3 regions of the Pseudoalteromonas sp. SR43-5 genome follow, and region 2 is predicted to be linked to each of the others. Evidence: predicted binding sites of a transcription regulator. Region 2 holds the regulator's gene; each other region holds the start of a gene.
What was found. The regulator FliA, encoded in region 2, starts transcription of late flagellar genes. The targets are predictions, from matches to a motif close to CTAAAGNTNNNNNNNNNNNNGCCGATA.

Region 1 (10,050 bases), on a different contig from region 2:
AAGCCAACAATAGAGACAATAACAACGCCACTTCGTCATTTAACTACCGCTGCGCTTGGTAAAAAACCATCATTAGAAACAGACGAGCGTGATATAACGCTAACTTACACAGCTATTGATTACTATGCACCAAACAGCATTGAATTTAGATATAAACTAAGTGGCTTAGATAGTGACTGGCGCTATGCAAATACGCGACGTGAAGCTATTTATACTAACTTGCCTCCTGGCTCGTTTTTGTTTCAATTAGAAGCTAAGCGCCAAGGTGAAGACTGGGCTAAAGCGCAAGATGTAGAATACGGTTTTGTAGTGCCTGAGCGCTTTGACGAAACAATTTACTTTAGGCTTTTAATTACCAGTGGTTTTATTTTGCTTTTTTATCTCATTTTTTGGGTGTTTAGAGCACAAGAGCGCAGAAAACAAGAAGCATTAGAGGGCTTAATCACTGAGCGTACCTTAGAGCTTCGCCAAGCTAATGATAAATTAGGCCAAGTGAATTCACAGCTTAAATTAGTGAGTCACTCAGATGAGCTAACAGGGCTACGTAGTCGCCGCTTTTTGTTTGATCAACTCCCTAAAGATATTGAGCACTTTCAACGTAATTCACAGTCGCTGCAGGCACAAGGTAAGTCACTGGTGCTGGTAATTATTAACTTTGATAACTTCAGCCGTATTAATGATGCCTACGGCCCAATTGCAGGTGATAGCTGCTTACAGCAAATGGCTGCATTGTTAAATTCGCGTACGCAGGGCTCTGACTATGTGGCACGTTGGAGTGGTGATGAGTTTTTATTATTATTACGTGACTTTAAATGCAATAAAATAGACAGCTATGCTTCAGAACTTTGTAAAGTAATAGCGGCTAATTCGTTCCAATTACCAAATGGAAAAACAACTAATATCACGGCATCAATTGGTTGGTCATTTTATCCATTACCTTTATTAGGCGGGCAGGTAATTAGCTGGGAAACCTCTATTAACTTAGCAGATATAGCATTGCATCAAGTTAAAAAACGCGGTGGTGATGGTGTGGCTAATATTACGTTTGATGAGCAGCTCGATGCATTTGAGTTTGAACAAAACTCTAATGTTGATCAGCAATTAGGTATTTTACAAAGTAATGGCTTGGCAGATATAAAAGTGTGGATGCGATAATGCCCGACCAAGGTTATTGGTCAGGCATGGTGAGGTTAACTCTATTTGTTAAGCCAAGCTGGTAATATTGCAATCGACTCAGGGGCTGTAAATGCCGTACTGGTATCGGCGCTTATATCACCGCCTGCACTGCTTAAAATATTATTAAATCGCATAACCACATTATTTGACTTCTCAGCTACGTATAAATCTGTTCCGGTATACATAATATCAACAGGGTTACCCAGTAGGGTATTTGGACCGCTAATAGTGGTACTTATGTTTACCAAGCCCGATGCCGTTGCTACGTTATTCAATACGTATATTTTGCCATCGTCAGCAACTGCTGCGCTACCAACATCAGAGAGTATTAGCGAGCCACTTAGCGAGTCGTAGTCGATGCCGTGCATGTTGCTTGGTGCTGCTACTGCTGTACCTGCATTTGCTGGCGTTATAAGCCTATCCTCAACTGCAATATTAGTACTACCAGCCATTAGTTTGCTTTTAACTTCGTCAAATACAGCAACGGTTCCATTTGTTAGTGCTACAAAAGCTCGATCAGTGTTTGCATCGTAATCAACATCCCAAGGGCGAGCATCGTTTGCAAACGTAAGCGTCATTAATGGGCTTGCATCCCCTGTGGTGCAAGTTGAAAATATTGAAATACTTGGAGTATCTGCATTATTTTCTGCAACTAAAATCATACCGCTATCAGAAGCCACATCAAGACCTTTAGGAGATATAAGGCCTGTATTCGAACCAGTAATAATGCTGTCTTGGTTCGTATTATAAGTTTGCCCATCTCTGTTTATTGCCACTTTATTTGAAATAACAATACCGCCAATTGAGGTTGTACTGTTATCGAACGTTGTATAACTATTACCCGCTTTATCAAAAGTTACACTTTCGATAGTTTGACTTGCATTATAGTTGCCAATTTCTGTGTTAAGTTGTGAACTTAATCGACTAATTTGCCCAGTTGTTTCACCTGCAGTGCCCGGATTACTACTTACAGCAACACCTAGCAGCGCCATATTAGCGGTATCACTATCTGAAATATCAGCCATTTCATTTTGTATACCCAGTTTAGTAATTGACTCAGGTTTAATTGTTGAGGTAACTAAATCAGGAGTGATATCGCCGCTCTCACCTGAAAATATATTGCTGAACACAAGAACAGCATCATTTGATTTTTCAGCTACACGTAAGTCACTACCTTCAAGGCTAATATCAACTGGGTTACCAAGCATTGTTGCTGGACCGGCAATACTTCGTGCAACGCTTACTAAGCCCTCTGCAGTTGAAGCATTATTAATTACAAATAACGAACCATCGGTTGCGTCTGAGGCACTGCCTACATCAGACAAAACAAGTTTGTTAGTATTTGAGTCATAAACAATGCCGTGAATATTTACAGATATTTGCGTGCCATCATTATTACTTGGAGTAATTGTGCGGCTTGGCATTGCGGCAAATTCACCACCAACAAAATTATCATAAACGGCTACATCACCATTTGTTAGTGCTACATAAAGGCGGTCGTTAGATTCATCATAATCAACATCCCACGGCGCCGCTTCTGTAATAGTTGTGCCTAAAGGCGCTGCATCGCCCGCGGCTGTAGCGCCAAAAGTCGTTACTTGCATAGCGCCAAAGTCAGCAATAAAAACAAGGCCACTCTTTTGTGCTACAGCTATTCCTTTAGGGTTTACCAGTGTTGTGTTAGTACCTGTTATTTCGCGATCTGTATTAGCTGTATAGGTTGCGCCGTCACTACGATTTGCAAGCTGGCAAATAGTTTTAATACTGCCATTTTCGCTGTCGCTTGCTTGCAATAAATTACCTAAGCTATCAAATGCAACGCCTTCGTTAGCTGTTGTATTAAAGGTTTTTAGTTTAGAGGCGTTTTGGTTAATTAAATCGATAGTGCCTGTATTGCTCTCGCCATTGTTTGCCAAAATTAATGTGGCTGATGCAAAACCAGGGTTGCCATTTGTACCGTCGGTACCGTTTTGTCCATCGGTGCCTGCAATACCATCTACGCCGTTTTCACCATCGTCTGAGCTACAGCCTGTAATGCCGATTAATACTGCAAGTGTTAAAGCTGAAAAACTAAGCGTGTGTTTAAGTGTGTTTTTTTGTGTTGAATGAGTTGTTAAATTAGCTTTATTCATCATTTTTACCTTTTAAATATTCCATCAAATGTAGGTAAATAACGCGCTTGCTCATAAGGCATAGACTAAGCGGCACCGATTATTTACATGTTAACCTCATATCAATAACGGCTATAAAATGAAACTGGATGCAAAAAAGTTAAAATTAAAAACAAAAAAAGGAGCCTTGAGGCTCCTTTTTAATAAACTAAGTAAATAGCTTAAGCGATAAACGCCTTAATAGCGTTTAATATTCCTTGCTCGCCTAATCCCATTTCATCGTGCATTTCATCTTGCGTGCCGTGTTTAATAAACTCATCAGGAATACCTAAGTTAAGGATATTAATATCAGCTTTTTGCGTTGCCAAGTATTCATTAACTGCAGAGCCAGCACCGCCAGCAATCGCGTTATCTTCAAGCGAAACAAAGGTATCGTGGCTAGTAGCAAGCTCATTTAAAAGTGCAGTATCAAGTGGTTTAATAAAACGCATATTAACAAGCGTTGCATCTAATTCGTTAGCTGCAAGCTGGGCGTTTTCAAGTAATGTACCGAACGATAAAATGGCAATTTTACTGCCTTTCTTAATTGTATCTGCCTTACCTATTTCAAGCAGTTGCATAGTGCTTTCAATGTCTGCAGTACCTGCGCTACCTCGAGGGTAACGAACTGCAACAGGGCAGTTTTCTTTATAACCGGTGTATAGCATTTGGCGGCATTCGTTGGTGTCGCTTGGTGCCATAATTACCATATTTGGAATACAGCGCATAAAGCTTAAATCGTACGCACCTTGGTGAGTTTCACCATCGGCTCCAACAATACCTGCGCGGTCAATGGCAAATAATACAGGTAAGTTTTGCAGTGCAACATCATGTATTAATTGGTCATACGCACGTTGTAAAAAGCTCGAGTAAATAGCAACAACAGGTTTTAAACCTTCACAAGCAAAACCAGCTGCTAAAGTAACAGCATGCTGCTCTGCAATGGCCACATCAAAGTATTGATCTGGAAACTCTTTAGAAAAACGTACCATGCCAGAGCCTTCGCGCATTGCTGGCGTAATAGCCATTAACTTGCTGTCTTGCTTTGCCATGTCGCATAACCAATCGCCGAAAACTTTTGAAAAAGTAGCAGCGCTAGGTTTAGATTTAGGCAGGCTAGTTGTGCTCGGATCGAATTTTGGTACACCATGGTAGCCAATAGGATCGGCTTCAGCCGGTTTGTAGCCCTTACCTTTTTGCGTTTTTATATGTAAAAGCTGTGGGCCTTTTAAATTACGCATATTACGCAATGTATCTACAAGCATGTTTACATCGTGACCATCAATTGGGCCTATGTAATTTAGGCCTAATTCTTCAAAGAAGGTCCCCGGGATCATCATGCCCTTAATGTGCTCTTCCATTTTACTGGCAAGTTGCTTTACCGGAGGCACACCTGAGAGTAACTTTTTACTGCCTTCACGAATGTTAGTATAAAAGCTACCTGATAAAATTCGGGCAAAGTGATTTGTTAATGCGCCAACATTTTCTGAAATCGACATTTCGTTATCATTTAAAATAATAAGCATGTCTGATTTTACATCGCCTAAATGATTCATCGCTTCAAATGCCATGCCTGCGGTGATAGCTCCGTCACCAATAATGGCTACAGATTTTCGACCTTTGCCTTCTTTTTGGGCGGCAATAGACATACCTAAGGCAGCTGAAATAGAGGTGCTTGAATGACCTACGCTAAACGTATCGTATTGGCTTTCATCGCGAAAAGGAAAAGGGTGCAAACCGTCTTTTTGGCGAATAGTGTGCATTTGGTCGCGACGACCTGTAAGGATTTTATGTGGATAAGCTTGGTGACCCACATCCCAAACTAGGCGATCGTCTGGAGTGTTATAAACATAATGTAGCGCAACGGTTAGTTCAACCGTCCCTAAACCAGACGCTAGATGACCGCTACTTTGCGATACTGAGTTGAGTAAATAATCGCGCAGCTCATTGCTAAATGCAGGGAGTTTGTCTTGCGCTAAGTCACGCAATTGGGCTGGCTCGTCAACCAAATTAAGTAATGGATACTTGCTACTATCAAGTGTCATGGTTTTATATATATCCTTCGCTAACATTAATTCATTCAAAGCTTTTACGAATAATTAATGTTGAGTAATAATGTCAGTGCTAATTGCAATACGTATGAGCAAAAATTAGTGGTCACGCTCAATTAGGTAATTTGCTAGCGACGCAAGAAGTGTTGTGTCAGCATCTATATTTGCCAACGCTTCATGGGCTTGTTGTATTAAATTTTGCGCCTTTTCTTTAGCGCCTAGCATACCTAATAACGCCGGATATGTCGCTTTATTCGCGGCAATATCGGAGCCTTGTGGTTTACCTAAAGTAACCGTATCGCCTTCAACATCTAAAATGTCGTCGTGTACTTGAAACGCCAGCCCTATAGCATACCCAAAAATGCTTAAATTTTCTAAGGTTTGTTGATCTGCCTTTTCACTGCACAGTGCACCAAGTGTAATTGCACAATTAATTAAAGCTCCGGTTTTTAGCTTATGTATTCGCTCAAGCTCTTGTACGGTAATTACTTTATCTGTTGCTGCTATGTCAAGACCTTGTCCGCCTACCATGCCCTCAAGGCCTGATGCGTTGGCAAGCGTAGCAATCATTTTTACTTGTGTTTGCGACGAGCATGTAAATTTGTGATTCGCAATAAGCTCAAAGGCGAGTGTTTGTAGGGCATCACCGGCTAAAATTGCATTTGCCTCGCCAAATTCTATGTGGCAAGTAGGGCGGCCACGGCGTAAGTCGTCATCGTCCATAGCGGGCAAATCATCATGAACTAGCGAATAGCTATGGATACACTCAATTGCAGCTGCAAGTACATGTAAGTCTTGCTGGTTTGCACCGAGCATTTTACCTGTGGCATAAACTAAAAATGGACGTAATCTTTTACCGCCATTAAATAATCCATACTGGGTGGCGTTCTTGACTGTTTCTTCAGTATCGAGAGACTGTTTAAAATGCTGTTGTAAGGTCGCTACTACATCTTTTTGAGCACGTTCGATATAATTATTTATGCTCACAGCTATTCCATATCATTATCAAAATTCGTAAGAACTGACTTTTCGCCATTCCCCATCAAAATTGATACTTTTTGTTCTGCTTGCTGTAATTTACCTGATGAAGCACTTGCTAATGCAATTCCACGCTCAAATTGCTTTAACGATTGCTCAAGCGATAAGTCACCTTGTTCCATGTCACTAACGATTGTAGATAATTCTTCTAGTGCTTGTTCGAAACTTAAGTTTTCAGGTTTTTTAGTCGCCATCTTTATTTCAGCTTACATAATAAATTTAGGGGTCAATTTTAGGGGGAATGCTAAACTAGGTCAAAGGATGATATTGGTTTTTTACCTTTATAACGTTAAATTATATTTCAAGTGTATTAATAAAGCCTTAATAGCGGTCTGTTAGTTTAATAAATCAATTGATAATTAGGTAGCCCTTATAACTTGATCTAAAATAGTGCTAAAGGCTGCTTTTTATGTTTATTTATAAAAATGGCTTAAGCAATTCAATATGTTGCCGATAAGCAGTTAATAATAAAAGTTTATGATAAGGCCATTAAGCATGAAACTTCTGGAGGAAATGTGGATTTAGCAACCATAATCGGGATCCTAGGCGCAATTGGCTTAATTGTCATGTCTATGTTTATGAGTAGTAGCGGTGAAATGGCTATGTTTGCCGATGCTCCTTCTAGTGTAATTGTATTTGGTGGTTCACTTTTCATTGTTTTATCAAATTTCACCATGTCGCAGTTTTTGGGTATAGGTAAAGTTGTTGCTAAAGCGTTTATGTTTAAAATTGAAACGCCAGAAGAACTTATTGAAAAAGCAGTAGAACTTGCTGATTCAGCTCGTAAAGGGGGCTTTTTAGCACTCGAAGAAGCTGAAATCCCAAATCCATTTATGCGCAAAGGCGTCGACATGCTTGTTGATGGCCATGACGCAGATGTTGTTCGCGCCACACTTCAAAAAGACATCTCTTTAACCACTACTCGACATGAAATGGGTGCAGGCTTATTTAAGTCATTAGCCGATATTGCACCAGCAATGGGAATGATTGGTACTCTAATTGGCTTAGTTGCAATGTTATCTAACATGGATGACCCAAAAGCAATTGGCCCGGCAATGGCGGTAGCGCTTTTAACAACTTTATATGGTGCGTTTTTAGCCAATGTTGTGGCAATTCCTATTCAGGTAAAACTTGAACTGCGTAAAGACGAAGAAGCTATGAATCAGCGTTTAATTTTAGATGCTATTTTAGGTATACAAGATGGCCAAAATCCAAAAGTTATCGAAGGTATTTTGAAAAATTACTTAGCTGAATCTAAACGCAAAGTAGATACCGAGGAGTAATTATGTCTGATCAAGAGTGCAAATGCCCACCACCAGGCCTACCAGCATGGATGGGAACGTTTGCCGATTTAATGTCACTGTTAATGTGCTTTTTTGTACTCTTGCTTGCGTTTTCAGAAATGGATGTACTTAAGTTTAAACAAATTGCGGGCTCTATGAAGTTTGCTTTTGGAGTGCAGAATAAAATTGAAGTAAAAGATATCCCTAAAGGTACCTCTGTTATTGCTATGGAGTTTACCCCAGGCAAACCAGAGCCAACCCCAATAGAAACCATTCAGCAGCAAACAGTCGAAATGACTCAACAAATGTTAGAGTTTCAGGCTGGAGATGAAAGCTCGGCTGGCGGCAGGCAAGAACAACGCGGGGATAAACGTGGTGGCGAATCTCGTAGTACTTCTCAAGAGCAATCGTCAGAGCAAGCAACTTCAGCGGCCGATCAGGAACAAACTAACGAGCTCGTTAAAAAAATCGCGCAGCAGCTTGAAAAGCAAATAATAGATGGTGCAATTGAGCTTGAATCTTTAGGGCAGCAAATAATTATTCGTATTAGAGAGAATGGTTCATTTCCTTCGGGTAGTGCATTTTTACAACCTAAGTTTAAACCCATAATTCAAGATATTGGTGTACTGTTAAAAGATGTACCCGGTGAAATAACTGTATCTGGCCATACCGACGATTTTCAGGTATCGAATGAGTTATATATTAATAATTGGGACTTATCGTCAAAGCGAGCTGTAGCAGTAGCAAGCGAGCTGCAAACGGTGCAAGGGTTTGATAAAAACCGCATGATGGTAGTGGGGCGGGCTGATACCCGTCCACTTGTTCCAAACGATTCAAATGAAGATCGCCGCAGGAATCGCCGAGTAGAAATATCAATCCTGCAAGGTAAGGCTAAAGAGTCTGCTCCTATTGATGTGCGCTAAGTTATTGCTTGTGTTATATTTCACTATGTTTGTTTTGATTTAAGGTACTTAATTGCCTTAAGTATCTTGGCAATTTCGTCATTTTAGCTTACAGTACATTTCCTTAACATATGTAATGGAGTGCCTGTGAAAATAATCAATAAATATTGCGACATGCCGGGTAATGGTGATGGTACTGATGACGATAAAAAAACAAAATAGGGCAGAGTATTTTGCCTGAATGGTTTTTATATATTGTTAGTATTTTAAGCAAAAGCTGGGTTTTAATGCTAAGTCCGGCTATTTTTATATTTTTTGTATTTAAAGATCGCCTAGCCTTTCGATTTGTATTACTTACCGCAGCTTTTTTCCTCTTTGGTAACCTAACTGCTTCAAGCCTACGAGCGTTTGATGACATTTATATTTATCGTTATTTAGTTTGGGCGATCACAGATATTATTTGGATGGCACTTATAGCTTACTGGGGTATAAAGGATAAAGTTTATTTATGGCAATGTGTTATTGGGCAACTAGTTGTTATTGGCGCACCTATATTACAACTATTCCGATTAGTTGACCGCCATTTGTGGGATTTAGCTTACAGTACCGTTATTTATCAGACCCTAATGCCATTTATCAATATTGCCACGGTGGTTGTATGCTATTTACCTTTAATTATCCTTTTCACTAAGCAAGGTAGTGTAAAGTCAAAAATAGAAAACTCCCCACCTTCAAAATAGCTGTGCTAAACTACTGTTTTTATAAACAGTGAGTGAGCGACTCCCATGAAACTCTACATTGCAGAAAAACCATCACTAGGCAGAGCAATTGCTGATGCCTTACCAAAACCACATAAAAAACATGATGGTTATATAGAAGTCGCTAATGGCGATTGTGTATCGTGGTGTATTGGGCATTTGCTAGAACAAGCAGAACCCGATGACTATGATGAGCGCTTTAAAAAATGGCAGTTTGAACACTTACCTATAATACCTGAACAGTGGAAGTTAAAAGGCAAAACCAAAACTCGCAAACAGCTCACTGTTTTAAAAAAATTAATTAAACAGGCCTCGCAACTTATTCACGCTGGCGATCCAGACCGTGAAGGCCAGCTTCTGGTCGACCAAGTAATAGAAGAAGCTAAAATAAGTCAGGCTAAAAAGCAGAGTACGCAACGTTTACTCATTAGTGATTTAAACTTATCGGCGGTAAAGAAATCATTGGGCGCAATGCGTTCTAATCGAGATTTTATTCCGTTAAGTGTATCTGCTTTAGCGCGCTCTCGTGCTGATTGGCTATTTGGTATGAATTTAACACGTGCATACACACTAGCTGGGCAAAAAGCAGGGTTTGGTAATGTGCTTTCGGTAGGGCGAGTGCAAACCCCTATTTTAGGTCTTGTTGTTAATAGAGATAACGAAATAGCGAACTTTGTATCTAAGCCTTTTTA
Region 2 (10,050 bases):
GCGCTCAATTGTTCAAACCCTTGTTGAGTATGGCCCACGTAGTCAAGACCCTGATGTATTAACGGCTGCAGTGCGTATTTCACTGCGTAGATTAATTGTTCAAGATGCGGTGGGAATGTCATCAGAAATCCCTGTCATAACCTTGGCGCCTGAGTTGGAACAGATGTTGCATCAGTCATTACAAAATGCAGGCGATGAAGGTGCCGGTATTGAGCCAGGACTTGCAGAGCGACTTCAAGTGTCATTGACACAAGCGCATCAAAATCAAGAAATGGCCGGCGAACCTTCTATATTGCTAACGTCAGGAATGTTACGCACTGTGTTATCTCGTTTTGTTAAGTACACCATTCCAGGATTGAGAGTGATGTCTTATCAAGAGGTACCAGACGAAAGACAGATCAAAATTGTAAGCTCGGTAGGCCAACAATAAGATTTTAACAGGGGTTGAATCATGAAAATTAAACGTTTTTTTGCTAAAGATATGCGCACAGCACTTAAAGAAGTTAAAGATGAGTTAGGTGTTGATGCGGTTATTATGTCAAATAAAAAACTGGCTAACGGTGTAGAAATTGTAGCGGCAGTTGATTATGACAAAGCAGCCCCTAAAGTAGCAGCGCAACCACAACGCCCTGCAGAGCCGCGTACTCAGGCGCCACAACAAAGCATGCATAACTTTGTAAAACCAGAGCCACAGCGTGCCAAGCCTGAGCCTCAAGCAAAAGTTGCTGACAGCCTACAAGCATTATTAGAGCGTCAATCACCGCGTCCTCGTTCTCCTGAGCTTGCATCGATGTTTTCACAATCGGGTATTGATACTACTGATAACTATCAAGAACCTGATATGGGGCAGCGTACTAAAAATATGTTTGCTCCTGAAGCTGCTGCGCGAGTTCGTCCACAAACTCAAGCGGATAGCTTAGGCTTTGATGATTTAGACCGCGACTTTGATGATTTAGATAGCCCAGTAACCACTCGCCAACAAGCACCTAATAATGAAAGCGAAGAAATGACAACAATGCGTGAAGAAATGAACGCAATTCGTCAATTACTTGAGCACCAAGTATCAGGCTTGATGCAGCAAGATATGGCGCGTCGCGATCCAACACGCGCTTGTATGGTTGACCGTTTAGTCGGTATGGGTATCGATAAAGAAGTAGCACAGCAAATGGCATGTTTTGTACCTGATGATGTGTCTCGTAAGCAAGGTTGGAAAGCATTGTTAACTATGGTCGAAGATCAAATGCAAACAACCAATAATGAAATACTTCGCCAAGGTGGTGTATATGCGTTAGTGGGTCCAACAGGTGTGGGTAAAACAACGACTGTTGCTAAGCTTGCAGCTCTAGGCGCACAAAAATATGGTGCCGATAAAGTGGCGTTAATAACCACTGATACATACAGAATTGGTGCTTATGAACAACTTGCAACATATGGTCGTATTATTGGTTGTGGTGTTAAGCAAGTTAAAGATGCTAATGAATTAGCTGAAGTTTTATATCATTTACGAAATAAACGTCTAGTATTAATTGACACAGCAGGTATGAGCCAGCGAGATTTACGTTTAACTGAGCAATTAAACACGTTAATGCGTAACCAACGTGTAGATATTCGCAGCTACTTAGTACTTAGCGCGACAGCACAAATTAATGTATTGCAAGAAACTGTACGTCACTTTAAAAAAGTACAGTTAAGTGGCTGTATTTTCACTAAGTTAGACGAATCATTAAGTTTGGGTGAGATTATTAGTATTGCGATTCAAAATCGCCTTCCAATAGGGTATCTTACTAATGGTCAACGAGTACCAGAGGATATTCGTGTTGCAAATGCTGAGAAACTAGTTAAAAAGGCTGAGCAATTATATTTAAAAAGAACAAAAGAACAACATTCAAGGCACCAATCAGTGGCGCCAAGCACAGTAGGGATGTATGATTAACACAGTATTAGATCAAGCAAGCGGCCTGCGCAAAATGAGTCAAAACAATAACAACGGCGTAAAAGTTATCGCTGTAACCGGTGGTAAAGGTGGAGTAGGGAAAACAAATGTTTCTCTAAATACAGCTATTGCACTTGGGCAGCAAGGTAATCGAGTATTAGTGCTGGATGCTGACTTGGGTTTAGCAAACTGTGATGTGATGCTTGGTTTACGTGTAGAGCGTAACTTGTCACATGTCTTGTCTGGTGAATGTGAGCTTGATGAAATTTTAGTTGAAGGCCCTGCAGGAATTAAAATTGTACCCGCTACATCGGGTTCGCAAAGTATGGTTGAATTATCACCATCTGAGCATGCTGGGCTAATTCGTGCGTTTAGCGAATTGAATACCGAATTTGATATTTTAATTGTAGATACAGCTGCTGGTATTTCAGACATGGTACTGAGCTTCTCGCGTGCAGCGCAAGATGTAATGGTTGTTGTATGCGATGAGCCGACATCAATCACCGACGCTTACGCACTTATTAAAGTATTAAGTCGTGAGCACGGCGTTTATAAATTTAAAATTGTTGCCAATATGGTGCGCAGTATGCGTGAAGGCACTGAATTGTTTGCAAAGCTATCTAAAGTTACCGACCGCTTTTTAGATGTATCAATGGAGCTAGTAGCAACGGTTCCTTATGATGAAAATATGCGCAAAGCAACACGTCGTCAAAAAGTAATAGTAGAGCTCTTTCCAAATTCGCCAGCCGCTCTTGCGTTTAAAACGCTGGCAACAAAAACAGTTAAATGGCCAATACCCAACCAACCATCTGGGCATTTAGAGTTTTTCATTGAGAAACTAGTAAACGGTTAATTATGACAACACTGGTGAATAGAGCTATGGGATATCAATCAACACAAAATTTAAATGTGATTGTTGAGAAGCATGCATCACTTGTTAAAAAAGTGGCATGTCATCTAATTGCTCGATTACCACCTAGCGTTCAACTTGATGATTTAATTCAATCAGGAATGATAGGCTTAATAGAAGCTTCGAAAAACTTTGATGCAACAAAAGGCGCAAGCTTTGAAACTTTTGCAGGTATTCGTATTCGCGGTGCTATGCTTGATGAAATGCGCCGTGGTGATTGGGCTCCTCGTTCAGTTCACCGTAAAAACAGGCAAGTTGCAGAAGCAATTACTGAGCTCGAAAGTAGTCTGAACCGCGAACCAACGGACATAGAAGTTGCTGAAAAACTTGAAATTTCGCTCAATGAGTACCATCATATTTTAAATGATGCGAATACGAGTAAAATATTAGGCATTGAAGACCTTGGTGTAGATGAGGATGTTATTACTCCTGTAGGCCAAGATTTAGCACAAGATAAACCTTTTAATAATGTTAAAAATGATAGGTTTAATGAGTCTTTGCTAAGTGCAATTAAGTCATTACCAGAGCGTGATGCGATGGTGCTTTCTTTGTACTACAACGATGAAATGAATTTAAAAGAAATAGGACATATACTCGATGTAAGTGAATCGCGTGTAAGTCAGATACATGGTCAGGCGATGATTAAGCTTAAAGCTAAAATCAATGACTGGATAAATTAGTAGTAAGTAAACAAAGGTTAATACCTCACTGGGGGATGTTTTGGATAAAAACATGAAAATTCTTGTAGTTGATGATTTTTCAACGATGAGACGCATTATAAAAAATCTGTTACGTGACTTAGGTTTCACTAACGTTCAAGAAGCTGATGATGGGTCTACAGCTTTGCCTATGTTGCAAAATCAAGTGTTTGATTTTGTAGTTACGGATTGGAATATGCCTGGAATGCAGGGTATTGATCTTTTAAGAGCAATACGTGCAGACGAGAAGTTAAAACATATCCCTGTATTAATGGTAACGGCAGAGGCTAAAAAAGAACAAATAATAGCTGCAGCGCAAGCTGGTGTTAATGGTTATATTGTTAAGCCATTTACGGCTGGAACATTAAAAACTAAATTAGAAAAAGTATTTGAACGCTTAGGCTAATGATGGGGGAGAGGCTTATGCCAGCACCAGCTGCGCCTCAAATAACGTTAGAACAAGCTCGTCAGCTCGTTGTTTTTTTAGAAAATGATGAGCAAGACAAAGCAAATCAGTTGATTTTAGAGGCTGCATCTAAAGAGCAGTCTGAATTATTTGCTGAAGTTGGAAAGTTGACTCGTCAACTGCACGAAGCCCTTAAAAGTTTTGAGCTTGATACTCGCTTAACTGATATAACGACAGATGCGATTCCAGATGCTAAAAAGCGGCTTAATTATGTTATAGAAATGACAGAAAATGCGGCTAATAAAACAATGGATGCAGTGGAAGCGAGTCTTCCTATAGCCCAACAGTTAGCGGACGAAATATCTCATATTAAACCGACATGGGATCGTTTAATGAGCCGCGAGATTGAGCTTGGTGAGTTTAAGCAACTTTGCCATAGCATCGATAAGTTTATGAACAACTCTCATCATAAGACTGATGAGCTTCAAAACTTAATGACAAATGTACTAATGGCTCAAGACTATCAAGACTTAACAGGTCAAGTTATTCGCCGTGTTATCGAACTTGTTAGGGAAGTAGAAGAAAGTTTACTTCATCTTTTAACTGCGTTTGCTGAACAAGACGACACTAACAGCACCGCGAATAAAGTAGAACAACAAAAAATAAAAGAACCAGTTGCCACACAAACTTTAGCAGGTCCTGAAGGCCCTATTATTGATAAAGAATCGCGTAATGATGTTGTATCTGATCAAGATGAAGTTGATGATCTTTTATCAAGTTTGGGCTTCTAAGAGGAGAGTAACTGCATGTTTGAAGTCGATGAAGATATTTTACAAGACTTTCTTGTAGAGGCTGGAGAAATCCTAGAGCTTTTATCTGAACAGTTAGTTGAGCTGGAAAATAATCCAGAAGATACCGAGTTACTAAACGCTATATTTAGAGGTTTTCACACTGTAAAAGGTGGTGCAGGCTTTTTAGCTATGACAGAACTTGTTGATGCTTGTCACGGTGCTGAAAACGTATTTGATTTACTACGTCAAGGCGTGCGAACAGTCAACTCAGAGTTAATGGATGTTATTTTACAAGCACTAGACACCATTAATGAGATGTTTGCGACTATCCAAAACAGAGACAAGCCTGAACCTGCAGATCCTGAATTACTTCATACTCTTCATATCTTAGGTCTACCTCCAACAGAAGCCGAAGCCACTGAAGCCTCTTCACAAACAGAGGTTGAACAACCTCATAATGAAGTGGTGGATACACCGGTAGCTGATGATGAAGATCCGTTTGCATTTGATGAACTATTTAGCGGAGCGCCTTCGGTTAGCGATGCTGAAATAGATGAAATCACTGAAGACGAATTTGAAAGCTTACTTGATGAGCTGCACGGTAAAGGACAAGGTCCTGCAGTTGAAAAACCAGTAGCAAGTAGTAGTGATTTTAGTGGTGATATTACTGATGATGAATTTGACAGCTTATTAGACGAGTTACATGGTGTTGGCAGTTTTGGTGAAGTTACGAGCAAACCTGAACAAAATGATGCCAATAAAACACCTGTAGAATCTGCTATACCAGCTGTAAATACAGTTAATTCATCAGATGATGAAATTAGTGATGACGAATTTGAAGCGCTTCTTGATGAACTTCATGGTAAAGGCACTGCTCCTAAATCGATAGAAAGTGCGCCAGCTGCAAAACAACCTGAACCTGTTTCACCGCCAGCTAAACAAGTGAGTGAACCAGTAAAAAAAGCTGAGCCAGCTAAAGCTCCTACTCCAAAACCAGTTGAAAAAGCGCCAGAGAAGCCAGTAGCTAAAGTACCACCAGCAGCTCCAAAAAAATCAGCGCCACCAGCAGCAGAGACCACTGTTCGCGTAGATACAAAACGACTCGATCAAATTATGAATATGGTTGGTGAGTTAGTTCTTGTACGAAATCGTTTGGTTAGTTTAGCGACTAACTCAGACAGTGAAGCGATGGGTAAAGCAATCTCTAACTTAGATGTAGTGACTGCGGATATTCAAGGTGCGGTTATGCAAACGCGAATGCAACCAATTAAGAAGGTATTTGGTCGCTTCCCTCGCGTTGTACGCGACTTAGCACGTAGCTTAAATAAAGATATTGATTTAAAACTTATTGGTGAAGAAACCGATCTAGATAAAAACTTAGTTGAAGCACTTGCCGACCCGCTTGTGCATTTAGTTAGAAACTCAGTTGACCATGGTATTGAAATGCCCGCTGTTCGTGAAGCAGCTGGTAAGCCTAGAACAGGTAATGTTACTTTATCAGCGTCTCAAGAGGGCGACCATATTTTGCTAACCATCAAAGATGATGGTGCAGGTATGGATGCTGAAAAACTGAAAAAAATTGCAATTAGTAAAGGCGTACTCGATCATGACCAAGCGAGTCGACTTTCTGACACCGAAGCATATAACCTGATTTTTGCACCTGGCTTTTCTACAAAAGAAGAAATATCTGATATTTCAGGCCGTGGTGTAGGAATGGACGTAGTTAAAACTAAGATCACGCAACTTAATGGCTCAGTAAGCATTCAGTCTGAACTTGGTGTCGGTACTATTTTAGAAATAAAAGTACCACTTACCTTGGCTATATTACCGACATTAATGGTCGTTGTTGGCGCACAAACATTTGCGTTACCACTGGCTGGTGTTAGTGAGATATTCAATTTAGATTTAACGAAGACGAATGTAGTTGATGGGCAATTAACAATTATTGTGCGTAAAAAGGCGATACCGTTATTTTACCTTGAGCATTGGTTAGTAAAAGACTCAGATCGTTCTCAGCGAAAATCTAAAGGTCACGTCGTTATTGTACAAATTGGTACGCAACAAATTGGTTTTGTTGTTGACTCATTAATTGGCCAAGAAGAAGTAGTGATTAAGCCGCTTGATGCGTTACTTCAAGGAACGCCAGGTATGGCAGGCGCTACAATAACTTCAGATGGCGGCATTGCACTGATTTTAGACGTTCCAAACATGTTAAAACATTACGCAGGCTAATAATAAAGTAGGTATATATTTAATATATACCTACGCATAAATTTAATAAGAGAGCTAAATGGCCGTTAAAGTTTTAGTTGTTGATGATTCAAGCTTTTTTCGCCGTAGAGTAAGCGAAATCCTTGAGCAAGATAGCGATATACAAGTTATAGGCTTTGCTGTTAATGGCAGAGAGGCTGTTGAGAAAGCAGCTCAATTGCGTCCTGACATGATCACCATGGATGTCGAAATGCCTGTGCTTGATGGTATTAGCGCAGTTAAAGAGATAATGGCGAGTAACCCAACTCCTATCTTAATGTTTTCATCACTTACACGTGATGGTGCAACAGCAACGTTTGATGCGTTAGATGCTGGCGCAATGGATTTTTTACCGAAAAAATTTGAAGATATTGCGCGCAATAATGAAGATGCAATTAAGCTTTTGCAAAGTAAAGTAAAAGATATAGGACGAAGACGTTTACCGCGAACATTTAGAGCGGCAACACCAGCTAAACCAGTCATTTCAACGAAACCAACAAGTTCACTTTCGCAAAGAACAAGCACATCAACAACTCAAATCAAGCAGCCTGATAGAAGCTTTCAAAGAGCTGCGCCTGTTGCATCGACAAGTTCAAATGTTGCCTCAATGCGAGCAAGTGGAAAACAATATCAACTTTTAGCTATTGGTACTTCTACAGGTGGTCCTGTTGCTCTGCAAACTATATTGACTCAATTGCCTGCTAGTTTTTCTCTCCCTATTTTACTTATTCAGCACATGCCCGCTGCATTTACACCTGCGTTTGCAGCGCGCTTAAACGGTTTGTGCCAAATAAAAGTGAAAGAAGCACAACAAGGCGATCGCTTACAACCAGGAACTGCTTATTTAGCGCCTGGCGGGCAGCAGATGATGGTAGAGGGGCGTGGAGCAAATAGAACGCTGCGCGTATTTGAAGATCATAGCGAGAGAATAAGTTATAAACCAAGCGTAGATGTAACGTTTGCTAGTGCAGCTAAAACGTATCAAGGCGATGTACTTGCTATTGTTTTAACAGGTATGGGCGCTGATGGTCGTGATGGTGCAAGAATGTTAAAACAAACGGGGGCAACTATTTGGGCACAGGATGAGAAAAGCTGTGTCGTTTATGGAATGCCCCAAGCAATTGCTAATGCGGGGCTTTCAAGTGAAAGCTTAGCATTGAGCGATGTTGCAGCACGTATAATGAGAGAGGTAGGTTGTGGATAAACTCTCAATATTTGGACTATTGGTAGCACTTGGTGCAATAGGTTTAGGCTATTCTTTAGAAGGCGGTGTTGTTTCAGCTTTATTTAATGGCCCTGCGCTTATTATTGTACTTGGTGGCACGCTTGGCGCTGTTATGTTGCAAACCTCTGCTAGCACATTCAAAAAAATGCTAAATATGAGCTCGTGGGTTTTTGTTGCACCACAATACGATATTGAAGACGCAATAGAGCAAGTTAAACGATGGTCTCATAAGGCACGTCAAGAAGGTTACTTAGCGCTTGAGAATGAAGCTTTAGCTCACCCAGATGCGTATGCAGCAAAAGGTTTAAGCTTACTTGTCGATGGCTGCTCAGAGCAAAAACTACGAGACACGCTTGAAATTGATTTACTGCTAGAGCGCGATCGTTTGCTTGAAGCCGCGCGTGTTTATGAAGCAATGGGGGGTTACAGCCCTACCATTGGTATTTTAGGTGCGGTGCTTGGCTTAATACAGGCAATGTCGTTTATTACCGATCCACAAATGCTTGGCGCCGGCGTTGCAACGGCATTTATTGCGACCATTTATGGTGTTGGTTTAGCTAATTTATTGTTTTTACCTATGGCAAATAAGTTAAAACAGCGTGTAGAGCAAAAAATGCTTTACCATGAAATGCTTGCTGAAGGCGTTATTGCAATAAGCATAGGTGAAAGCCCAGTAAATATAGAATTAAAGCTTGAAGCCTATCGTGTAGAGCGCCCTAATTTAGTGGACGAATAACATGTTACGCCGACGACTTCGTCACTCTGCTGCTAAAAGTCAACATACCGAACGTTGGCTTGTATCGTATGCCGATTACATGACTATTATGTTTGCTTTTTTTGTGGTTCTGTATGCGATAGCGATTAATAAAGAAGAACAATTCCAAATATTGTCAGATTCCCTTGAACAGGTTTTTGATAAGTCAGCTCGCCAATACTCCCAGCAAGGTGAAGGTGTCAACGGTAATGGAATATTGACAGATAGAGTGACACCTGAACAAGAAGTTCTTTATGGCGAAAGTATATTAAAAGAAGAGCAAGGTCCTGAGCTACTCGACGGCCAAAGTGATACAAGCAATATCCAGCAAAAGTATTTAGGCAAACCTCTTGATAGTTTATTAATTAAATTACAGTCAGCGCTTATTGATGAAATCCGTGATGGAGAAGCCAGTTTAGAGCTTAACCAAGATTGGCTGATTATAGAGCTAAGCTCAGGTATGTTATTTTCAAGCGGTAGTTCAGTTGCACACTCTCGAGCAAAGCAGGTCGTCAAGATTGTTAGAGATATTATTGCACCAGTAGATAACTATGTAAGAGTACGAGGTTATACTGATGATGAAAGTATTCGTAATGAGATATTTCGTTCGAACTGGGAACTGTCGGTAGCTAGAGCCACGTCAATTTTAGTAGAGCTGGAAGCATTAGGCATTAATTCAGCTAGAATGGCGATAGAAGGTTATGGCCAATATTCACCTTTTGCAAGTAACGATACAGAACAAGGGCGCGCAGAAAATCGTAAAGTTGTTATCGCACTTTCTAAGTATGGATTACCGCCAAAACAAGAGGTTAAAAGTGACGGGCAAGCTGATGAGCCTGCAGTGATTGAACCTGAAATTGAACTTCCTTCAGATGACGATACAATAAAAGTAATTCGTTTGCCTCATGGCGGTATTCGCATAACAACGCGCAATGAACAGTAATTAGGATGTAATGTGAAGATTTGGACTGTCGCTAATCAAAAAGGAGGGGTTGGTAAAACAACAACCGCAGTGAGCCTTGCCGGTATTTTGGCATTACAAGGTAAACGTGTATTGCTTATAGATACAGACCCTCATGCGTC
Region 3 (10,050 bases), on a different contig from region 2:
GTGCCCACACAGATGATTGCTTTATATTGTTAAAGAACGTTTTGAGTCGCTTTAGCGCCTCAAGGGATGCGAATAATACACCCTTTATTTTTCGAGTCAATACTTTGTTTTAAATTTTCTTTTGGAAGATTTAAAACCGAAGTTTTATTTAACTCTCTGAGTAGTTCGTGCCTTGCTATGCTTCGGCGTTTCCCGTCTCAGTGGGGTCGCATTATAGGGAGATCCAAAAACAGATCAACCCTTTTTTTAGATCTTTTTACTGTTCGAACAAAAATAGAACAAAACCACGTAAAACCACATGAAAACCCCTCTAAGATGATGCTTTTTTATGCTCTTATTTATTATTTAATACAAATATCATTGCTATGTTTGATTTAGGCGTTAAGATAGCAAGTTCACAATGTTAAATTAATGTTTATTTCCTGTTTATTGGTAGATCTAAAATGAAATTACCCGATCAAAAATCTTTTATCTTCTCTGTTATTCTTGCTGTAGTTGGTTTTGTTGTTGTTGAGTTTGCTTTAGGCGGCTTAGCTTTAAACCCTGCATTACTATTTGGTGCTGGTTTATTAATTGGTGCGATTGCTATTGCTGCAATATCATCTGATGTGACTGAAGAAGCTGAAGTTAAAACAAAAACGCTTTATGTTGGTAACCTTCCTTATCGTGCAAACGAAGGTGTGGTTCGTGCATTATTTGAAGAACAAGGCAAAGTATTCAATGTTCGTTTATTAAAGGATAAGAATACTGGCAAACGTCGTGGCTTTGGTTTTGTTGAAATGGCGCAAGCTGATGCAGACAATGCAATTGCTAACTTGAACGATAGCGAGTTCCAACAACGTACTTTAAAGGTACGTGAAGCAAAACAAAAACAAGAAGATGATTCTAATGCTCTACGTACTGAGACGGATCAGTCAGTGTAACTAGCTTTACCGCTAGCTTATTGCTAAACACATCAGCCGTTGCATAATATTGCAGCGGCTTTTTTATGTCTGTTTGTTTATCCATACATAAGTTAAGTTGGTTAAGTAGGAAGTTGACTCTATTTGCTATCGCTACACCTGAATCAAGTAATTTTACATTCCCTTCAAAGTACTGACTAATCGGCCCTGCTAATATCGGAAAGTGCGTACACCCTAGTACAAGTACATCTATAGTTTTATCTATATGTAGTTCATCGAGTACTTGATACAACTTATTTGTATCTAAAGAGCCTGTAAAAAAGCATTCCTCAGCTAACGTTACTAATTCAACACTGCTATAAAGGTTAACGATTACATTACGTGCATGTTCAGCAATTAATGTTTTTGTGTATGAACTGGCGACCGTTGCCGGCGTGGCTAACAAGCCAATATGATTTGAGCGTGTTAATTCTGCCGCAGGCTTTATTGCTGGCACAACACCTACAATAGGAATATCCGTAATTTGGCGAACAGCGCTGAGTGCAGATGTAGAAGCTGTATTACACGCTATTACAATTAAATCGACGTTAAGCGTGTTGGCTTTGATGAAATGAATAAGTGAACATAATCGGTTAATTATAGTTTGTTGGGATTGAGCACCATAAGGTAGTAATGCATTATCCATAAAATAGCTGTACTGAGCATTGGGGATACTTTGCTTGATATGTTCAAGTACGGTAGTTCCACCAATACCTGAATCAAAGACCATTATATGCGCTGACAAACTACCGTTCCTACTTTACTTTAAGATCGGCAGTTTGCCATGAGGTTTTTATAAAAGAAAGTAGTTTAACTTTGCGTGGCTTCTAAATCAGTAAGCCTGTCGGCTGCTGAATTTAACTGATTAAGGTTTTCGAACATAGACTTTGTATAATCTACTAACTTATCTATTTGTTCCTGATCTTGATTTAACCATTGGAGAATGCCAGCTAGCTGATTTTGTAATCCAAGCTCACCCGCTTTTTCAAAAGCATTTTTAAGGTCGTCATTAAAAGGGGCTAACCCCTCTGCTACTTGTTTTTCTGGTGCTGGTTTATATTCTTCATAGCTTTTAACTGTTGCTATTGTTTTTGTTTGGCGTAAATCCATAGAAAAAGCCACCAGCTGATCGCTGTCTAAACTCAGCTCTTGCGCTTGTTCAAATGCTTCATCTAAATCACCACCAAAAAAGGTTTTACTTAAATCTTGTAAGTCTTCCATCATCGCATTAATAGCTTCTTGCTCTTGCTCGTTTAAGTCACCATTTACCGACATCGAAAATGATACCTGTCGAGATTGCGATGATGAGCTTGCAAACGACTCACTATTACTATTTTGCTGATAGCCACTTGCCGATTGAGATTCAAATGCATCAGCAAAGCTAATACTTACCTCATCGCCTTCTGCTGTAGTAAATTTATACTCTGCATTACTCGTCATACTGACGTATTGGGCCTGGCTTATATTTACGCTGGCAGGTTGTGGGTTAAATAACGACTCTTCAAACTTATCCAGCCCATTGTAAATTCCCTCTTTGGACTTATTAATGCCCTCTTCCATGTCATCATTAAATACGCCTGTACCTTTGAGTTCATCAACAGCGTCATCAATCCCTATTTGGACTCCTTTGCGCGCATCGCCTAGCATATCTTTGAGCTTTTCGTCATCAGCGCCGTTAGCTTTTGCTTTATTTACAGCACTACTTACAAAATCGAGTACGTTTTTTACTATTTCATCAAAATCAAATAGTGGTTTATCTGCTTTTTTTTCTGCGATAGGTAATCCAAGCTGCTCAGCCATTTTATCGCCAAGCACCTTTGCGGCCAACTCTCGGCCTCGTTGTTGATAGCTATCTTGAGGAGACGTAATTGTAGGTTGCTGTATATCAGCTTTATTATTGAATTTATTGATGTTGTTGTTTGGCGTAAAGCCATAATTACCTATTTTCATGATTCGTCTCCTAAGCGTGCGTAGTTTATTATCGGCTATAACAACAAAAACTAAAGTACAATGTTCAATAAAACAGCATAAATGCTAGCCAAAACTAGACAAATACGCAGCGCTCCCTACAATAGCGCCGATAAACAGATCTTAGATAAGGTAGTAGCGTTAATGGCAGTTATTAAAATAGATACCACACAGTACCAAGCGCAGTTAAGTGAAAAAGAGCAGCGAATTAGTACGCAGTTTCAACGTTTTGGTGTGGAGCAATTAGAAGTATTTAGCTCAGAGCCAACTAACTACCGCCAACGTGCTGAATTTAGAGTATGGCACGACGGTGATGATCTGTTTCACATTATGTTTGATCAACAAACAAAAGAAAAAATCCGTGTTGATACATTTGACCCAGCAGCGCCTCTAGTAGGTGAAATAATGCAGGTGATGATTGAAAATCTTAAGCCTTGTGAAATATTACGCCGTAAGTTATTTCAAATCGATTACCTATCAACGCTAAGCGGTGAAATTTTAGTAAGCTTGCTTTATCACAAACCACTGGATGATGAATGGTTAAGTGAAATTAAAGCACTGAAAGAAAAGCTTAGCAGTAAATACAAAATTGACTTTATAGGTCGTGCTCGCAAACAAAAAGAAGTACTAGGTGATGACTTTGTAACTGAACGTTTAACAGTTAATGGGCAAGAGCTTATTTATCAACAAGTAGAAAATAGCTTTACTCAGCCTAATGCAAAAGTAAATATTAATATGCTGGAGTGGGCACAAGATTTATGTAAACCACTTAAAAATGATTTACTAGAATTGTATTGTGGTAACGGTAACTTTTCAATTGCATTAGCGGGCTGTTTTAATAAAGTATTAGCGACGGAAATATCAAAATCATCTGTTCACTCTGCTCAATACAACATTGCTAAAAACAACGTAGAGAACTTAGATATTATTCGTATGTCTAGTGAAGAGTTTACTCAAGCAATGAATGGCGAGCGTACTTTCTCTCGTTTAGATGGTATTGATTTAAAAAGCTATGACTGCCAAACCATATTAGTTGATCCACCACGCGCGGGCATGGATGAATTAACGTGTGACTTAGTGGCTAACTACGAAAGCATAATTTATATATCCTGTAATCCTGAAACTCTTGAGCGTGACCTTGATCACTTAACACGTACGCATAACGTTAAGCGCTTTGCTATATTTGATCAGTTCCCTTATACGCATCACATTGAGTCGGGCGTTTTCTTACAGCGCAAATAACCAGCCAAAATTAAAGTGCCAGTACTTTTATAAGTGCTGGTATTTGCTCTTCACTAAATACTTGAATACCATTTTTTATTAATAATGCTGTAGTTAAGCCTAGCCCTTCGATTTTTACTCCGTGATGCTTTCCATCATATATTGTATTTCGTCCGCAAGAAGGGCTCGATTCTTTAAGTAGAGCAAAACGAACTTGATTCTTTTTACAGAGTTCTAGCGCTATATTAGCTCCAGTTTGAAACTGTTCTGTTACATCTTCTCCTAAATTAGTAACTACACTCCCCTGTATTATTTCAGCAGGAGCTCTAGGAGTAGGAAGCCCACCAGCGACCTCAGGACAAAACACAATTAATCTATTTTGTTTTTGCCACAAATTAAGCTGTGGATGCAAAATTGCGTGTCCTCTGCCATCGTAGCGAACAGGCTGCCCTAGCAAACAACTCGATACTAATATTTTTTCAATCGCTATATCCTTATAAAGCAAAAAAGCTCCTTAAGGAGCTTTTTTGTTTTAGCTAAACTTACTTGTTAGCTAAGTAATTTATTAATTTGCTAATGTCTTCAGGTTTAGTAATACCCGACTCACGACCTAGGTTTAATTTGTACTTACCATTTACAATAAAGGTAGGTACGCCACGTAGTGCGCCTTTTTCTTTAAAGTAGTCTTGATCGCGTTTCATTTTAGAGCTTAGCGTACGTACCGAGAAGCTTTTAAACAGCTTATTAAACTTATCACCATCAACGCCCTGCGCTACAAATATATCTTTTACATCTGCAAGCTCATTAAATTTAGCGCGCTTTGTATGGATATGATTAAAGATTGCAGAAATAATCTGATCTTTTTGTGGAAGCACTTCAGCTGTCGCCAGTGCTTGGCTCATCATCTGTTGGTTTTCTGGGTCACGTACACCTACAAAATCAACATGGCTCTTTTTAAATTTAACGTTTTTATCAAGCTTAGGCTTAAACTCACCAATTAGTGCTTCCATGTTATTACATGCAGGGCAGTAAAATGAGAAGAACTCTTTAACCTCTGGCTTTTTAGTTGCACGCTCAGAAACTACGTCGTAATGCACGCCTTCTTCATACGTTGCTGCAAAGCTTGTTGCTGCCATAGGAAGTAATATTGCAAGCAAACCTGCTTTAACTAATTTAATCATTATTATACTCCGAAATTTATAGTGCTAATAAAAACGCTACTAACTCATCAAGTTCTTTTTGATTTTTGATGGTGTTGAGGTTTATTTTATATTTATCGTTAACAATAAAAGTAGGTACACCTGTAAGTGCGCCTAATTTTGAATATTTATTCTGTTTGTTTTGCATTGCTTGCTCAGCTGAAATAACAGGCATGCTTGCGATCTCTTGATCAAATGTTGCGCTATCAATACCATTTACTTCAAGTAATTTTTTAACGTCTTTCATTTCAGTTAATGGTGCACGTTGAACATGGATACTTTTAAAAATTTGATCGCTAATACTTTGCGCCTGACCATGCTGCTTAGCAATTAAGTAGGCAAAGCTTAAATTACTTTGTGCTTGTGGTGACACGCCACCTAAAAAGTTAACGTGGTTTTTAATAAACTCAGCGCCTTCTGGCAAGCCTTTTTCAATTGCTTTTGCTACTGGTTCAAACTTAAAGCAATGTGGACAGTAAAATGAGAAAAACTCGGTTACTTGCGGTGACTTGCTTTTGTCTACATCTATAACAGTGTATTGATTATCAACTTCAAACTGTGCAGCAAGTGCTGCAAATGGTAAACATAAAAGTAATAAACTCAGTTTTAATTTTTTAAGCATTTGTATCTCGTTGTACTTGTCTTTAAATAAAATATTACGGCAATAACTTTAACGGTGCTTCTTGCAATGCTGCAAGTTGCTCTTTCAGTGCTAAAATTTGTTGCTCCCAGTATTTGTCATCAGCAAACCATGTAAAGTTCCGCACAAAAGCAGGATCACTCCATCGTTTAGCTACCCATCCCATATAATGAATAATACGCATTGCTCGCAGCGGTTCAATTAATTTGAGTTGAGAGTGATCAAAATCACAAAACTCTTCATACGCATTTACAAGGGTGTCTAACTGTAACAGTTGCGTCGCTCTATCGCCACTGAGCATCATCCATAAATCTTGGATTGCAGGACCTTGGCGGCTGTCATCTAAATCAACAAACATTAGCGCATCACCTGCCCATAAAATATTACCAACGTGGCAGTCACCATGTAAGCGAATACTTTGCACATCTTTATACTGTTTTTGCGCCTGCTCTATCACTAAATCTAAAATAGTATAAAAGGCAGTATTTATTCCCATGGGCACTAAGTTACTTTTTTGAAGATGAACTTTGGCTGTATGCAAGTACTCCTCGCAGGTAACTGTTGGCCTATAAGTAAAAGGTTTTGTTTTAGCTACTTGGTGCATTCGGCCAATTAATCGCCCCATTACATCAAGCTGATCTAAATTATCAACCTCAAATAAACGCCCACCTACACTTGGAAACAACACAAACAAATACCCTTCGTGTTCAAACAAGCTTTGCCCATTATATAAAATAGGGGCAACAACGGGTACTTCTGCATCCGCTAGTTCAAATGCAAAGTCATGCTCTTCTTGAATTTGCTCTTTACTCCAGCGCTCTGGGCGATAAAACTTCACTACGTAACGCAGGCCATCATCCGCTTTAAATTGGTACACTCTGTTTTCATAGCTATTGAGCGCTAATAAACCAGATTCGGCGTACACACCTACGCTTTCTATTGCATCGAGTATTAGATCAGGTGTTAAGTCAATAAAACTAAATTTACTCATACTCTTCTTATATAAAATAAAAGCGGGTTATATACCCGCTTTTGTTAATTGCTATATCAACTTACCTAATTTAAGGTAAGTTGCGATTATCGCGCTTTAAAAAAGTTACTCGACTGCGATATTGTCTCATCCGGCTCATCTACCGGTGAAAGCACAAAGTTAAACTCAGTCATCGGCGCCTTCAAATCATAAGGGTCCATTACAAGTGACAATGGTACGTTATGAGATTCCCCTGCCTGCACAGTAAATGACTGCTTACCAATATACTCAAAGTTATCTAACCCTTGTACTTTAATATTAAAGGTTTGCTCGTACTGCGCTTTATTAATTACCTTTAATGTATAGGTGTTCTCTACTAAACCATCAAAATCGACACGATATAATTGGTTTCGGTCACGAATAATATCAAAGTCCATTGTTTTACGCAGTGCTATATTAGCGACAAGCGCTCCCGTAAGCACAACAAGTATGACCGTGTAACCAATAATTTTAGCTCGCAGTGGATTCGTTTTATTTTCTGGGGTTTCGAGATTTCGCTCTGTCGTATATGAAATAAGCCCACGCGGGTATTCCATTTTATCCATTACGCCATCACACGCATCAATACATGCACCACAGTTGATACACTCAGCTTGTAGCCCATTTCTAATATCAATACCTGTTGGGCACACTTGAACGCACAAGTTACAGTCTATACAGTCGCCTAGTTCTAAATCTTTATGGTCTACTTTACGTGAACGAGGACCACGGCTTTCACCTCGGCTTTCGTCGTACGTTACGGTGTATGTGTCTTTATCAAACATAGCTGATTGAAAACGGGAGTAAGGACAGATGTGTAAACACATAATTTCTCGCATCCAACCGGCATTACCATAGGTACACGCAGCAAAGAAAATAATACTGACTAGTGCATAACCGCCTACATCAAACGTTACAAAGTCAGGGAGTAACTCCCTTATTGGCGTAAAGTAACCCACAAAAGAAATAGCGGTATACAACGAAAACAATACCCAACTAGTATGCTTTGCCGTCTTACGCCAAAACTTATCAAAATTCATGGGTCGTTGATCGAGTTTTTTACGTTGATTAGCCGTGCCTTCAAGCTTTTCTTCGAACCAAATAAAAATAAAAGTCCAAACAGTTTGCGGACATGTATAGCCACACCACACCCGTCCATAGAAGGTGGTCACTAAAAACAACGCAAATGCTGCCAACATAAAGATAAACGCTAATATAGTAAAATCTTGAGGCCATAGCGTTAAACCAAAAATATTGTATTTTTGACCAATTAGATCAAACAGCACAGCTTGCTGGCCATTAAAATTAATCCAAGGTAGTAACATAAACGCAAGCAGGCCTAAAAAGCCAATGCGCTGTCTAAGTAATTGATGTAGGCCTTTTACAGCACGCACATAAATACGATTTCGGGGATTGAACCTATCATCTTGACGGCTTAAATCCGGTTTTTGGATTTTCACCTCTACAGGGATATTCTTTACTTTAATTTGCTTGTCCATCGAAGTTCCTCAACGCCGCTTGGAAATAAAAATCCAGCAATACTCAAGTACTCTATACTTAAAGTTAGCAAGTTACTTGCTAGGCATATTTACTTTAATAAATTGCCTTCTCGAATACTTTCAGATATTTCAGAAATATCTGACTGCTGTTAACCATTATAACAATGTTGGTTAAAATTACTGGCATAGATTGCTAATAATTTATTCATCCCAGTTACTTGCTTTTAAAATGCAGTTTATTACACTGCATGGTAATTCAACCCTACTTAGATCAAGGTTTACGTATCCATGAAAAAATTTATTATTTTGGTAGTTGTGATCCTTGCCTTTTTTACAATCGATCACCCACTTATAAAAGAACCTCGCGAAAGGTTACTAGGTGAAGGCATTGGCTTTTTAAGTGATGCAAGCAAGGTCAACAGAAGCCCCGCTGCAAATATGGCGAAAAATAGGATCAGCAGTCAACTTAAACTATCTGCATCTGAAGGTGAGTATGTAGAAAAAACGTTTACAACAGATGACTCTGTTCAGTTATTTCACCTACGCTATTGTCGTGAGCGTGACTTAAACCTTTATTTTTATGACGACCGTTTAAATACGGTATGTAAAATAGTGACTGAAGCATTAGAGCAAAAGCGAGCAAAGTAGTGGATTTTTCAGGATTAAATAAAAAAGCAAGCGACTCATTTCATAAGCAGCGCAATATGCTCAAGCAATTAGCGCAAGGCAAAACATTAAAGTGTGAGAAGTGTAATGGGGTTTTAACACTTGATTTAGCCACCAGTGAACCTGGTAAAGGCATAGTAAAGTGCAAACAAGGCTGTACGGATATTATATTAGAGCTAGGCACTTAGATTAAACTAAGCGCCTAGCTCTAATAATTACTCTTCCCAACTCTCGTCGGTTATCAAGCCACTATTAATTGCGACCACTTCAATTAGTTCAGCAAACCCTAATGCAAAGTCACCCATAGATTCATACTGATACTGACACAAAGCTTCTATTGTCATGTTATTTTGTTTGGCAATCTGAGCTATTGCTAGCTGGTCGAGTGCAAAAAAGCTTAGTGTGCTTAACGCACTTTCTAATGCTTGTTTAAAATCAACGTCTAATTGCGGTGCATTTAACAAAGGTTCTGCATAAGCTTTCGTTGCAACTAAGAAGCCTTTACTCCACGACTTACAAAATTCAGCATCAAATGTGTCTGGTAATTTATATCCAGTTTCGAACACCTGCTCACTAATTTTGTGATAAAGCGCCATAAACAAAAAAAGCATTTCTTCATCTAAATCATTAGCTGTGTTTGGCAATATCTGCTCAAGCCACTCATGTACATCTAATGGGTTAGGCGAACAAATTACACCAAATAAATAGCCTTGGCTTTGTACAAGGGTCATTGCTTGAGATTGGGTATTTAAAAATGAGCTGAGCTGCTTTGCGTGCAACTCAGTAAATTGGGGTATTTGCATTAAAACTCTTTATATTAAAACATTAAAAGTTGAGCGGGTAGCGACCTTGGTTATCTGGTCGGCCTAAAAACTTAACCGCATCATGTATATCTTTAGGTAAGCTG

Region 1: pomA (flagellar motor protein PomA) is a predicted target of FliA. The motif match lies at 6,845-6,871, and genes of this name have one in related genera.
Region 3: H5090_RS19635 (DUF5610 domain-containing protein) is a predicted target of FliA. The motif match lies at 2,921-2,947, and genes of this name have one in related genera.

Annotation. Positions count from the first base shown of each region.
Region 1 is NZ_JACJEA010000035.1:4,351-14,400, reverse strand. It holds gene H5090_RS17315 (ligand-binding sensor domain-containing diguanylate cyclase) at 1-1,155, shown strand, start outside; gene H5090_RS17310 (hypothetical protein) at 1,197-3,308, opposite strand; gene dxs (1-deoxy-D-xylulose-5-phosphate synthase) at 3,509-5,371, opposite strand; gene ispA ((2E,6E)-farnesyl diphosphate synthase) at 5,477-6,364, opposite strand; gene H5090_RS17295 (exodeoxyribonuclease VII small subunit) at 6,367-6,609, opposite strand; gene pomA (flagellar motor protein PomA) at 6,931-7,698, shown strand; gene H5090_RS17285 (flagellar motor protein MotB) at 7,701-8,621, shown strand; gene H5090_RS17280 (hypothetical protein) at 8,834-9,340, shown strand; gene H5090_RS17275 (DNA topoisomerase III) at 9,386-10,050, shown strand, end outside.
Region 2 is NZ_JACJEA010000011.1:65,875-75,924, reverse strand. It holds gene flhA (flagellar biosynthesis protein FlhA) at 1-430, shown strand, start outside; gene flhF (flagellar biosynthesis protein FlhF) at 452-1,933, shown strand; gene H5090_RS08515 (MinD/ParA family protein) at 1,926-2,786, shown strand; gene H5090_RS08510 (RNA polymerase sigma factor FliA) at 2,813-3,523, shown strand; gene cheY (chemotaxis response regulator CheY) at 3,564-3,947, shown strand; gene H5090_RS08500 (protein phosphatase CheZ) at 3,965-4,738, shown strand; gene H5090_RS08495 (chemotaxis protein CheA) at 4,754-6,970, shown strand; gene H5090_RS08490 (chemotaxis response regulator protein-glutamate methylesterase) at 7,029-8,192, shown strand; gene H5090_RS08485 (flagellar motor protein) at 8,185-8,949, shown strand; gene H5090_RS08480 (flagellar motor protein MotB) at 8,951-9,910, shown strand; gene H5090_RS08475 (ParA family protein) at 9,923-10,050, shown strand, end outside.
Region 3 is NZ_JACJEA010000048.1:16,828-26,877, reverse strand. It holds gene H5090_RS19645 (RNA-binding protein) at 444-923, shown strand; gene murI (glutamate racemase) at 886-1,686, opposite strand; gene H5090_RS19635 (DUF5610 domain-containing protein) at 1,752-2,891, opposite strand; gene trmA (tRNA (uridine(54)-C5)-methyltransferase TrmA) at 3,054-4,151, shown strand; gene H5090_RS19625 (DUF523 domain-containing protein) at 4,162-4,614, opposite strand; gene H5090_RS19620 (thiol:disulfide interchange protein DsbA/DsbL) at 4,673-5,311, opposite strand; gene H5090_RS19615 (thiol:disulfide interchange protein DsbA/DsbL) at 5,328-5,951, opposite strand; gene H5090_RS19610 (serine/threonine protein kinase) at 5,986-6,960, opposite strand; gene ccoG (cytochrome c oxidase accessory protein CcoG) at 7,047-8,477, opposite strand; gene H5090_RS19600 (hypothetical protein) at 8,766-9,125, shown strand; gene H5090_RS19595 (hypothetical protein) at 9,125-9,331, shown strand; gene H5090_RS19590 (UPF0149 family protein) at 9,359-9,946, opposite strand; gene H5090_RS19585 (type II secretion system protein N) at 9,969-10,050, opposite strand, start outside.